Regions from separate parts of the Mycobacterium sp. AMU20-3851 genome, predicted to be linked through region 1. Evidence: predicted binding sites of a transcription regulator. Region 1 holds the regulator's gene; each other region holds the start of a gene.
What was found. Region 1 encodes LexA, which represses DNA repair genes until DNA is damaged. Its sites were predicted from a motif close to CGAACANNTGTTCG; they were not measured.
Positions count from the first base shown of each region.

Region 2: the regulator LexA is predicted to act here: its motif matches at 3,119-3,132, upstream of V4U86_RS03815 (HNH endonuclease signature motif containing protein).
Region 3: the regulator LexA is predicted to act here: its motif matches at 1,819-1,832, upstream of V4U86_RS14875 (HNH endonuclease signature motif containing protein).

Region 1 is NZ_CP146371.1:3,385,286-3,389,464, forward strand. It holds gene nrdR (transcriptional regulator NrdR) at 1-92, opposite strand, end outside; gene V4U86_RS16210 (LysM peptidoglycan-binding domain-containing protein) at 155-640, opposite strand; gene V4U86_RS16215 (TetR/AcrR family transcriptional regulator) at 799-1,365, opposite strand; gene V4U86_RS16220 (oxygenase MpaB family protein) at 1,510-2,463, shown strand; gene lexA (transcriptional repressor LexA) at 2,496-3,185, shown strand; gene V4U86_RS16230 (LGFP repeat-containing protein) at 3,205-4,179, opposite strand, start outside.
Region 2 is NZ_CP146371.1:767,943-772,121, forward strand. It holds gene V4U86_RS03810 (NCS1 family nucleobase:cation symporter-1) at 1-1,476, shown strand, start outside; gene V4U86_RS03815 (HNH endonuclease signature motif containing protein) at 1,633-2,958, opposite strand; partial or broken gene V4U86_RS29115 (IS481 family transposase) at 3,209-3,352, shown strand; gene V4U86_RS03820 (pyridoxal phosphate-dependent aminotransferase) at 3,451-4,179, opposite strand, start outside.
Region 3 is NZ_CP146371.1:3,116,399-3,120,577, reverse strand. It holds gene ppc (phosphoenolpyruvate carboxylase) at 1-1,757, shown strand, start outside; gene V4U86_RS14875 (HNH endonuclease signature motif containing protein) at 1,976-3,277, shown strand; gene V4U86_RS14870 (ATPase) at 3,454-3,825, opposite strand; gene V4U86_RS14865 (hypothetical protein) at 3,891-4,034, shown strand; gene V4U86_RS14860 (alanine racemase) at 4,061-4,179, shown strand, end outside.

The DNA.
Region 1 (4,179 bases):
CACGACCGGCGGCGCCGGATCGCCTGACCCTCGTCTGCCTCACGGGAATCGACGACACGCGAGTCGGGATGGCGACAGAACGGACAGTGCATCACCGCTCCTTCGCCCCACCGCAGGTCAACCAACTCGAGTGTCTTCGAGCGTACCTGGGTGATCAACCGATCGGGGCAATGAGGGTCTGGCCGGCCTGCACGGTGCTGGTTTCGAGCTTGTTGAGTTCGCGGATACGCTCCACCACCGGCCCGGCCGGCACATCCGGTGCCACCCGCGCGGCGATGTGCTGCAGCGTCTCACCGGCTTCCACGTACACCACGGACAACCGGGTGGGCATCTGCACGGGTTCCTCGGTGGGACCGCCGAGCTGGGCGACCAGCCCGAGCCACAGGGTGAACCCGCCGGCCAGCAGCGCCAGCAGCACGGTGGCGACCGGGGTGATGGGCCGACGGCGGTGCGAGGCGCGCGACATCAGCACGCCGGTGCTGCGGTAGCCCAGCGGCGCCCCACCGGGGCGCCGGGACTGCACGCGCCGACGGCGAACCACCACGTCGCGGGGCAGCGGCCACACCTCGGGCACCGTCTCCGTCTGCCGGGGACGCGCATCGAACTGCCGGGCGCTGGTACGAGCTTCGAGAATGGTCATCGGACTGCTGCCTCTCGGTAGGGTCGGGCTGGGTCTCGCTTGGCGGCTTTCGCCTCTGTGTTCGAACGATAGTCGATCATGTGTTCGATGGATAGAACACGTGATCGAACTGTTGCCAAACGATAGACCGGACCACCGACAAGTAGTCCGTGCGCGAATCAGCCGGGGCGGCCCGCCAGCAGCCCACTGGATGCGAACTTCAGGCCGCTGCGCAGTTCTTCCAGGCTGATCGGGTCGTCGCTCTCGATATACCGCAGGGTCGTGGCAACGGCCATGTTGAAGAACAGCCAGGCCAGGGCGCGCGGACTCAGCTCGTTGCGGTACTGGTCGCGGTAGTGGCCCATGTGCAGGGTCGTCATCGCCAGCAGCGTCGCATTCAGCCCGGAGACGTTGTCGAAGGTGCGCACATGGTCGGGCCGCTGCGCCAGGTAGCGGATGAGTTTCCGGTTGGCGAGGGTGAACTCGATGAGGATGTCGATGGACGCCTGCATGGCCTCCTCGGGCTCGTGCATGGTCACCGACCGCAGCATGTCCTCGATGGCGGGCGCCTGCTCGGCCGCGAGCCGCTCGATGGCCGCGTCGATGATCTCCTCCTTGTTGGAGAAGTACTGGTAGATGGACCCCTTGCTGATGCCGGCCTGCTCGGCGATCGCATTCGTGGTCAGTCGATCCGGCTCGGTCCGGCGCAGCAGAAGCGCGGCCGTGGACACAATTTTTGCGACCATTTCCCTAGACCGCTCTTGCTGCGGCCGCTTTCTGGGCCCTGAACTGTGTTTATCTGTGGCCATGGAGGCCCCCTTACGCGACTTGAATGCGACCTTTCGGTCATATTAGCGTCGGGTCCTCAGCACGAGGAGGTGCGCGCAGCCATGACTGCCACAACGGATCTGCCCATCCAGGGGAACCACGACGGCGACGAGCGCGAGCTCGTCCCGATGGACTCGCTGACCGCCGAGCACACCGGGCGGTGGACGTTTCTCATCGTCGACGGCGCGGCCTTCATGATGCAGGCCATGCATCCGGTCATCGCGGAGGTGACCGGCCGCTACTCGGCGGCCTTCCACGGCGACGCCGGCGGCCGGGCGATCCGCTCGATCGACTCCGTGCTGCGCTGGACCTACGGCGGCACCGAGGCGCTCGCCGAGGGGGACCGCGTCCGGGCCCTGCACAAACCGCTCACCATGACCAGCGCCGCCACAGGCAAGCAGATCAGCGCGCTCAACACCGAGGCCTACCAGTGGGTGATCGCGACCGGCTACATCGTCACCGCACAGGGCGGGAAGTTGCTGATCGGCCGGGACTTCACCGATGCCGAGAAGGACGAACTACTCCGGGACAACCGGCGGTTGGCCCGTCTGCTCCACGTCCCGATGCGGGGATACCCGCGGACCCGGGTGGAAATGGACGCCTACTTCGAGGCCATGATCGACAAGCTGGAGGCCACCCCACAGGCCCTGCAACTGATCGAGGAGATGGTGACCGGGCAGGTCGACCTGCCGGCCTCGGTACCGGCGCCGCTGCGCCCCGCGGTACGGACGGCGTTGCGGCCCGCTCTGCGGTTCAACTACCTGTCCATCGTCGGACTGCTCGATCCGCGACTGCGCGCCAAGCTGGGGGTCGGCTGGAGCCGGCAGGAGGAGCTGCAACTCCAGCTCATCTACGCCGCGATCCGGACGGCGTACCGGGTGCTGCCGGACCGGCTCACCTACTTCCCGCTGGCCTATCACGCGCGCAAGCACCACGAGTGCCTGCAGAAGATGACGCAGCGGCAGCAGAAGTCGTTTGCCTACCACCTGCCCGACACGCCTCGAACACATGTTTGATTATCTGTCCGGCGGCGACTACATTCGGCGCCATGAGCGAGAGCACCGAACACCCTGAGGCACGCTCCAGTCTGACCGAGCGTCAGCGCACCATCCTGGAGGTCATCCGCACCTCCGTGACCGAGCGCGGCTACCCGCCGAGCATCCGCGAGATCGGCGATGCCGTCGGTCTCACCTCCACCTCGTCGGTGGCCCACCAACTGCGCACCCTGGAGCGCAAGGGCTACCTGCGCAGAGACCCGAACCGCCCACGCGCCGTGGATGTCCGCGGCGCGGACGACAACGTGGCCCCGAACAATGTGACCCCGATCGTGGCAACCGAGGTCGCGGGTTCCGACGCGCTGCCCGAGCCCACCTTCGTCCCGGTCCTGGGCCGGATCGCCGCCGGCGGGCCGATCCTGGCCGAACAGGCCGTCGAAGAGGTCTTCCCACTCCCCCGCGAGCTGGTCGGCGAGGGTTCCCTGTTCCTGCTGAAGGTCGTCGGCGAGTCGATGATCGATGCCGCGATCTGCGACGGCGACTGGGTTGTCATCCGGCAGCAGAACGTCGCGGAGAACGGCGACATGGTCGCCGCCATGATCGACGGCGAGGCCACCGTCAAGACCTTCAAGCGCACCAAGGGTCAGGTGTGGCTGATGCCGCACAATCCGGCGTTCGACCCGATCGACGGTAACGACGCCCAGGTGCTCGGCAAGGTCGTCACCGTCATCCGCAAGGTCTGACGGGTTCGCCCGGGGAGGCTCAGTCGGCCCGGACGAACCCGTTCGTCCGGGCGAACTCCTCACTGGCGAACCAGATCTCGGCCTCGGTGTCCCGGTAGCCGGGGCTACCCGGAGCCCAGTACAGACCCGATTTGGTGTCCGCCTTGATCGGATAGCCCTCCGGCGCGCGGTACCGGTCACCGGTGGCCAGTCGCATCGACGTCCAGCCCGGATCCTCCGGTTCGTCGTCCGAGATGGCGGCGTGCCGGCCACTGGGGAAATCCGGTTCGTAACCGGACCGGACCGCCGTGGTGGGCGGGTCGAAAGTGGGCTCTTCGGACAGCGATTCGATCCGGGTCGGCGCGGTGTCCACCGCGTCGGGATCGGAATCGAAAATCAGATCGTCGGCCGGCGCCTGCAGTTCCTCGAGCTCGTCGCCCTCGTCGGAGTCGAAGTCGCCGCCGTCGAAGTCGCCGCCGTTGTCCTCATCGGTCTCGTAGTCGTCGAACCCGTCGTCGGTGGTCGGTTCTTCCGCGCCGGCCGAGATACTGCTGAAGGCAGGCACCTCGCCGGCCGGCGGTGCCGAGGCCCACAGGCTCTGGGTGGAGTCGTAATCCCGTTCGCCGTACTCGGGCTGAGTGTGCTCGGGCTGCTTGTACTCGGGGTCGTAACCGTGGTCGTTGTAGCCCTGGTTGTCGTAGCCCTGGTCCTCGTAACCGTGGTCGTATCCGTCGTCGGCGTAGCCCGCTCCGAAATCGTCGTCGGCATGGGACCGCCGGTTACGCAGGACCGCGACCGCGACGAGGCCGATCACGCCGATCAGCGGGATCAGGCCGAGCAGCCACCACCAGCGCCACGTGTACCACTTGTCGCCGCTGTCGGTGTCCGCAGCGGCCTCCGAGCCGGGGGCCGGGGCGGCCGGAGCGTCGGCACCCGGCACCTCCAGACCGGCGAGTTGGGATTGCAGGCCGGCCGGTTCGGTGCTGAACTTGCCGGTCGACTTGTCCCACGAGAC
Region 2 (4,179 bases), 2.6 Mb from region 1:
GCCGCAGGCCATCCGGTCGGCGGCGGCATCATCAAACCGGGCTACGACCCGCGCCTGACGAACGAGGACCTCGCCCCGCTGGGCAAGCAGACCTGGTCGTCGTACAACATCTTCGCGTTCTGGATGTCCGACGTGCACAGCGTCGGCGGCTACGTCACCGCCGGCAGCCTGTTCGCTCTCGGCCTGGCCAGCTGGCAGGTGCTGGTGGCCTTGCTGGTGGGCATCAGCATCGTGTACTTCTTCTGCAACCTGGTGGCCAAGCCGAGCCAGGCGGTCGGTGTGCCATACCCGGTGATCTGTCGGACCGTGTTCGGTGTGCTCGGCGCCAACATCCCGGCCATCATCCGTGGCCTGATCGCGGTGGCCTGGTACGGCATTCAGACGTTCCTCGCCTCGGCGGCTCTGGACATCGTCCTGATCAAACTGTTCCCGGGCCTGGCCCCGTACGCGGTCGTCGCGGACTACGGGTTCGCCGGCCTGTCGCTGCTCGGCTGGTGCAGCTTCCTGCTGCTGTGGGTATTGCAAGCCTGCGTGTTCTGGCGCGGGATGGAATCGATCCGCAAGTTCATCGACTTCTGCGGCCCCGCCGTCTACGTCGTCATGTTCATCCTGTGCGGCTACCTGATCTACAAGGCCGGCTGGAGTGCCATCGATCTGAATCTCGGCTCGGTGACCTACACCGGCTGGTCGTCGGTCCCGGTCATGCTGGGCGCCATCGCGCTGGTGGTCTCCTACTTCTCCGGTCCGATGCTTAACTTCGGCGACTTCTCCCGCTACGGAAAGTCTTTCGAAGCCGTCAAGAAGGGCAACTTCCTCGGCCTGCCGGTGAACTTCCTGCTGTTCTCGGTGCTGGTGGTCGTCACCGCATCGTTGACCCTGCCGGTGTTCGGTGAGCTGATCACCGACCCGGTCGAGACGGTGGCCCGCATCGATCACACCTTCGCGATCGTGCTGGGCGCCTTGACCTTCGCCATCGCCACCATCGGCATCAACATCGTCGCCAACTTCATCTCGCCGGCGTTCGACTTCTCCAATGTCAGCCCGCAACGCATCAGCTGGCGCGCGGGCGGCATGATCGCCGCGGTGGGTTCGGTGCTGATCACCCCGTGGAACCTGTACAACAACCCGGAGGTCATCCACTACACGCTGGAGACCCTCGGCGCGTTCATCGGCCCGCTGTTCGGCGTGCTGATCGCCGACTATTACCTGGTGCGCAAGCAGCAGGTGGACGTGGACGACCTGTTCACCATGGATGAATCCGGAAAGTACTGGTACACCAAGGGATACAACAAGGTCGCGGTGATCGCCACCATCGTCGGGGCGACGCTGGCCGTCATCCCGGTGCTGCTGGGCGGCAGCGTGGCCGGGATGGCGACGGCGGCCCAGTACAGCTGGTTCATCGGCTGCGGCGTGGGCTTCGGGCTGTACTACCTGCTGGCCCGCAAGGATGCTCTCGTCGCCGAATCCTTGTCGTGACGCGCATCTGGCGCGGCGAATACGCCGGGCCGCCTGCGAAGGTGTACGTCGAGAAGGCCTGACTCATCGTGGCGGGTCCGGCTCTGTCATCTCTGCGGGTTCCCGCCGCGTGTGCGGGTTCACTGTGGAGTTGTCAAGGTGCGCGGTGAGATTCGGTTATGCGGCGGTGGGTAGGTCGGTCAGGGTGCGCCGGGCGTGCGAGCACAGGTGCGCCGGTTCGAGGCCGGCCAGGTCGTTGGGTGGGATGAACCAGGGGTGGCGGTCGGCGCCGAGGTAGACCTGCCAGCCGCCGTGGTGGATGGCGGTGTGGTGGCTGCGGCAGAGCAGCACCCCGTTGTCGACGCAGGTGCTGCCTCCGCTGTTCCAGGGTTGGATGTGGTGGGCGTCGCACCAGGACACCGGCCTTCCGCAGCCGGGGAATGCGCAGCCACGGTCACGTACCGCCAAGCCTTTTCGGATGATGGGGGTGAACAACCGTTCGGCGCGCCCGACATCGAGCGGCGCACCGGCGTCGTCGACGACTACTGGAGTGAGGGTGCTGTCACAGGCGATCAGGTCGGCGGTGGTGGCGCTGATCGGCCCACCGAATCCCAAGGTGTCCACCGCACTCTCACCGATCAGGCTGGCGGGGGTGGGCCGGATCAGGGTGACGTGCGGGAGCACACCCCCCGAGGTCGGCCGCTGCTGGCCGGACAGATAGGTGCGCAGCACCTGACCCAGCGCATCGGCACGCCGCCGCCCTGCCGGGCGGGGGTCCGGTGAGCCGTCCGGTTGGGGCACGGGCCGGCATAGTGGGTCCAGTGCGGCGAACAGTTCCTCCCCGGTCAGCGCATCCAGATCGAGGGTGGCATTGACCCGCCCTTCATCGTTCTGGATGAGGGTCATCTCGTTGAGGTCGGTGTTCTCCGCGACCGGCACCACGTCCGGTTCGGCTGGTTGCGCCGCGCCTTTGTCGATGGCGATCGCGCGGGCCTTCGTGCCGACCTCGGCCGGCGTGGTCTGCAGCATCAACTTGCGCACCACCGCGGCCCGCTCTTCCTCCGAGAGTGCTACCCGGTTGCCGATGTGGGTGACGCCTTTGCCGACCGCGTCGACGAATTCGATCCCTAACCCGCCCAGGCGCTGTTGCTGGGTCAGCGTGGGCAGGGTGTGTGCGGCCCGGCCGACCCGGGCCGCGCGCAACGCGGCACCTGGGGCCATTCCGAGCATGGTGAGCAGATCGGCACCCGAGCGTAGGTGCTTACGGGCCGGGATCCCGAGCCGCTCAGTGGCCGCGCAAGCTTGGGCGATGACATGGTCGAACAGGTTGCGCGCGGTGACGGCAACGGCGAGCACCGCGAGCAGGGGCTGTTCGTCGAGCATCCGCCTCGGACAGTCCAGCAGATGAAACAAAGTCCGCTCGGCATACTCATCCGGTGGCGGTAGGGCGGCGAGGTCGTCGATCAGCGTGTCGATGAAGGCCTCGAGATGGGCGGCGTCCATGCCAGTCACCCAACCTTTCACAAAAAGGTGTACACGGGTAGACATTCACATTCGACTAGGCAAACCGTCTAGGCAGTCCACCAACGGACCGCCCGAACACATCGGCGACAACGTCGCAGCTAAGGCCCACCGGATACCGGGAGCGACAAATAATTCAATTCGAACGTCTGTTCGAAGTCTACGCCGATCCGACGTGCTGCGCAAGGGTTATGTCTCAGGACATCGGTGACACTTCTGCCTCAAAGCTTGGGTGGTGGCTGTCAATGGACCCATCGGCCCGCGTGTCCGGCTGGCGATCTCGCAATGGCCCGACGACGCACCGCGCGGGGCGTGCTCGACGTTCTGCGCCGAGCACGGCATCTTCCGAAAATCGTTCTACGAGTTACGCAAACGGCAAGCCCTGCAAACCGTGAGCTGTAGAACCGGTTCGAACAGGCCAGCACCAGCCCACCGGGACTCGGCGCAGAACGGGCATCGACCCATCTTCTCCCGTCAGCGTGACTTGAGCACCTCGAGACGGCGGATCGCCTCGTCCAGGGTGTCGTCCCGTTTGCAGAATGCGAAGCGCACCAAATGATTCCAGCCGCCATCGGTGCTGGTGAACGCGGACATCGGGATGGCGGCCACCCCGGCCCGGTGTGGCAGTTCGGCGCAGAATTCGGTGCTGTCGTGATAGCCGAGCGGCCGCGGGTCCGCGCACAGGAAGTAGGTTCCCGAGCTCTGGTGCACTTCGAAACCGAGGTCGGTGAGCGCGGTCCCCAGCCGGTCCCGCTTGGCCTGCAGATCGGCGCGCAGCCCGGCCACCCACGCATCCTCGTGGTTCAGCGCGTAGGCCACCGCGGGCTGGAACGGCGCACCGCCGACATAGCTCAGATACTGTTTGGCCGCGCGCACGCCGGCGATCAAATCCGGTGCAGCGCAGGCCCAGCCGATCTTCCAGCCGGTGGCATTGAACATCTTGGCGGCACTGGAGATGGTGACGGTGCGGCCCGCCATGCCGGGCAGGGATGCGAGCGGCACATGCGTGCGGTCGTCGAACACCAGCGTCTCGTACACCTCGTCGGTGATGACCAGCAGATCATGCTCGACGGCCAGCGCGGCCAGTGCGGACAGCTCGTCCTCGGTCAGCACCATCCCGGTCGGGTTGTGCGGGGAGTTCACGATCAGCGCCCGGGTTCGCGGGGTGACGGCGGCGCGCAGGGCGGCCACGTCGAGGGCGAA
Region 3 (4,179 bases), 270 kb from region 1:
TGCGGGTCATCCATGCCCGGCTCACCGCGACGGCCGCACAGATCCTGGACCGCCAGCCCGAGCACGAACTCGATCTCGGATTGCCGCCCTACGGGACCCCGACCGAGCTGCTCGACGACCTGGACACCGTCGACGAATCGTTGCGCGCCAACGGCTCTGCGGTGCTCGCCGACGACCGGCTGGCGCGCCTGCGGGAAGCGGTGCGGGTGTTCGGATTTCACCTGTCCGGTTTGGACATGCGGCAGAACTCCGAGGTGCACGAGAACGTGGTCGCCGAGCTGCTGGCCTGGGCCGGGGTGCACGAGGATTACCTGTCGCTGTCCGAGGACGAACGGGTGGCCCTGCTGGCCACCGAGATCGGCACCCGACGGCCGCTGATCGGTCCCGGCGCGCATCTCTCCGAGCTGGCGAGCAAGGAACTCGGCATCGTGCACGCTGCGGCGCGGGCCGTTAAAGTATTTGGGCCGCAGGCGATTCCGAACTACATCATCTCGATGTGCCAGTCGGTATCCGACATCCTGGAGGCGGCGGTGCTGCTCAAGGAGGCCGGGCTGTTCGTGATCTCCGGCGACGAGCGGTACGCCCCGGTGGGCATCGTGCCGCTGTTCGAGACCATCGACGATCTGCAGCGCGGATCCTCGATCCTGGAAGCCGTGCTGGATGTCCCGGTCTACGCGGCCGCGGTCGCTGCCCGGGGCGGCCACCAGGAAGTCATGCTGGGGTATTCGGATTCCAACAAGGACGGCGGTTATCTGGCGGCGAACTGGGCGTTGTACCGCGCCGAACTCGACCTCGTCGAGTCCGCGGAGAAGACCGGAATCCGGTTGCGGCTGTTCCACGGTCGCGGCGGAACCGTCGGCCGCGGCGGCGGGCCCAGCTACGACGCCATCCTGGCCCAGCCGCCGGGGGCGGTGCGCGGGTCACTGCGCATCACCGAGCAGGGCGAGGTGATCGCCGCCAAGTACGCCGAACCGCGGATCGCACACCGCAACCTGGAAACCCTGCTGGCCGCCACCCTGGAATCCACCCTGCTGGACTTGGAAGGGTTGGGGGATTCTGCGGCTGACGCGTACGCGGTGCTCGACGATCTTGCCGCACGCGCCCAGCGCGCGTACTCCGAACTCGTGCACGAGACACCGGGATTCGTCGAGTACTTCAAGGAATCGACGCCGGTCAGCGAGATCGGTGCGCTCAATATCGGCAGCCGGCCGACCTCGCGTAAACCGACCACGGCGATCTCCGACCTGCGGGCCATTCCATGGGTGCTGGCCTGGAGCCAGTCCCGGGTGATGCTGCCCGGTTGGTACGGCACCGGAACGGCCTTCGAGGAGTACGTGGCAGGCGGGGCGGGCAGACTCGAGGTGCTGCAGGACCTCTACGAGCGGTGGCCGTTCTTCCGGACGGTGCTGTCGAACATGGCACAGGTGCTCGCCAAATCGGATCTGGGCCTGGCGGCACGGTATTCGGAGCTGGTGGCCGATGAGGATCTGCGGGCCCGGGTGTTCGACAAGATCGTCGCCGAGCATGAGCGCACCGTCCGGATGCACGGACTCATCACCGGCCAGGATGATCTGCTGGCCGACAACCCGGCGCTGGCCCGGTCGGTGTTCAACCGCTTCCCGTACCTGGAACCGCTGAACCATCTGCAGGTCGAACTGCTGCGCCGGTACCGGTCCGGTGACGAGGACGAGCTGGTGCAGCGGGGCATCCTGTTGACAATGAGCGGGCTGGCCAGCGCGCTGCGCAACTCTGGCTAGCGCACGGGGACCGATGTCCTGGGACATCACCCTTGCACGCCTTGGCTTTCGGATGTAGCATCGAACACAAGTTCGAATGCGATGTTGCTCCCAGTGCTTGACGGTGAGCTTCAGACCGCGACTCCGGTCGCCGAGAGGTTCTTCTGTCCTGCGGGACTGGTCGAACCGCCTTGCCTGATCGTGCCTGTGGGCACCTTCTGTGAAAGTCGGTATCCGTCATGGACGCCACTCATCTCGACAGTTTCGTCGATACGTTGATCGATGATCTCGCCGTCACCGCTGTCCCGGAGGACGATGCCGGGCGCACGTTGTTCCATCTGCTGGACTGTCCGCGGCGGGTGGTCGATGAGCCCTCGCTGCTGGCGGTGCTGGTGGCCGCAGTCACCGCCCGCAACCTGCTCGACCATGTGATCGCCCAGGCAGTTTCGGCCGCGGAGCGGCTCGGCATCCCGGCGCGCCGGCACCTACGTACGGGGGCCGACCTGCTCACCAGCCTGGGCGTGGCCCCGGGCGCCGCGCAGCGCTTGGTGCGGGTGGGCCGGGCGGCGCACACCCTGCCCGCGCTCACCCGGGAACAACGCTTGGGCGGGATCGGTATCGAATTCGCCGACGCCGTCGGGCGGGGCGTCTCCCACATCCAAGCCCGGACCCCTCTGTCGGAGGAGGACCGAGCGAAGGTCGTGACGAAGCTGATGATTCAGACCACCCCAGCTGAGGTCGCGGAAAAGGCCCGCACGAACGCCATCGAGCGTGCCTCGACGGTGCCGGGCGACGCAGGCGCGGTGCCGATCGCCGAGAACACTGACCTCAACGAGATGACGCTGGTGCAGACCGACGAAGGACGCGTCGCGGCGACTCTGGATCTGGATGCGCTGACCGGGGAGGAACTGTTCGCCGCGCTGGACCCGTTGTGCCGGCCGGTGCCACAACCGGACGGATCGCCGGACCCGCGACCACCCGGGCGGCGGCGCGCGGACGCGTTCGGGCAGATCATGCGCACGTATCTGTCGAGTTCGCAGCGCCCGATGTCGGGGGGTGTGCTGCCGCACGTCACCCTGATCCGGCCAGCCGGCGTCGACACCCTCGGCTTCACCGGGCCGGTCAGCGCGCCCACCGCCGACCTGATCTCCTGCGACAGCACCCTGGCCACGGTGATCGTCGACGGCGCGGGAGCACCGCTGGATGTGGGACGCGCCGAACGGCTGTTCACGCCGATCATTCGTAAGGGACTTAGCGTGCGCGACGGTGGTTGTGCGTTCCCGGGTTGTGGGCGGCCGGTGTCCTGGTGCGATGCCCACCACATCACACCGTGGAGCGCCGGGGGCACCACCAGCATCGACAACGGGGTGTTGCTTTGCCGGCGCCACCACACCCTGATTCACCACGATGGCTGGCGGGTCTACCTCGGCCCCGACCGCCACCCCTGGTTCATCCCACCCCACGACCCGGCCGAACCCCAACCACCCCATCTGCGTTCCCACGCACGCAGAACCATGACCGACCTACCCACCGCCGCATAACCGAATCCCACCGCGCACCTTGACAACTCCACAGTGAACCCGCCTTGCCGGGTTGTTCATCCGCGACCGTCACCGCACACTGAGAGATCGTGTCGGTTGATGGATCGGACGGTGCACGATACCGATTGTGTTGAGGGCCAATCCGATTACGGGTTCTGAGCACACAGCTCAGGACACTAGATTCGGGCTGCCCGGCGCACCTGGGTGATCGCGCCCCGCACGGCGCTCTCGACCGACGCCAGCGGGGCGGCGATCGCCTCGCCGATCTCGACGATGGCCTCCACCCGCGCCACGATCAGCTCGAGCCGCTCCACCATGCTGATCAATCGCGGCGCGAGCTCGTCGATGCTGGTGATGGTGGCGTTGAAACGATCCAGTGTGACGTCGAGATCGCCGATGGAGCTGTTCAAGGTGACGACGGTCCGGTCCAGGTCGACCAGCAGCGCCTCGACCTGCACCACGGTGGCATCGGCGTTGAGTGCCGCCTGGGTGAGCGTCTTGATCCGCCGGCTCGCCGGACGGGTTCGACCGTCGCCCTTGTCTGCCATAGGGCCAGTATGTCGCCGCCCCGTTCGGAAGGGAACCGAAACGGCCGGACCTGCGTCTGACCTGTATGGCGAACTTCTGCTGCGGGAGCCCGCGGTTACGCACGGACGCCGGTTCGGCCGGCGCGGTGGCCGACTACCTCGCCGGGTACGGCGAGGCGCTGGCCGACCGCGGCACGGACGGCCAGCCCGAGCGGTCGGCCGACGACTGACGGCGCGGTTGGGTACTGTCCGTGGGATGCTGGACATCGAGACACCGGCCCTGGTGGTCGATCTCGCGCGGTTGACATCGAACATCGCGGCGATGGCGGACGCGGCTCGCGGCAAGGCCGTCGATCTTCGGCCCCATGCCAAGAC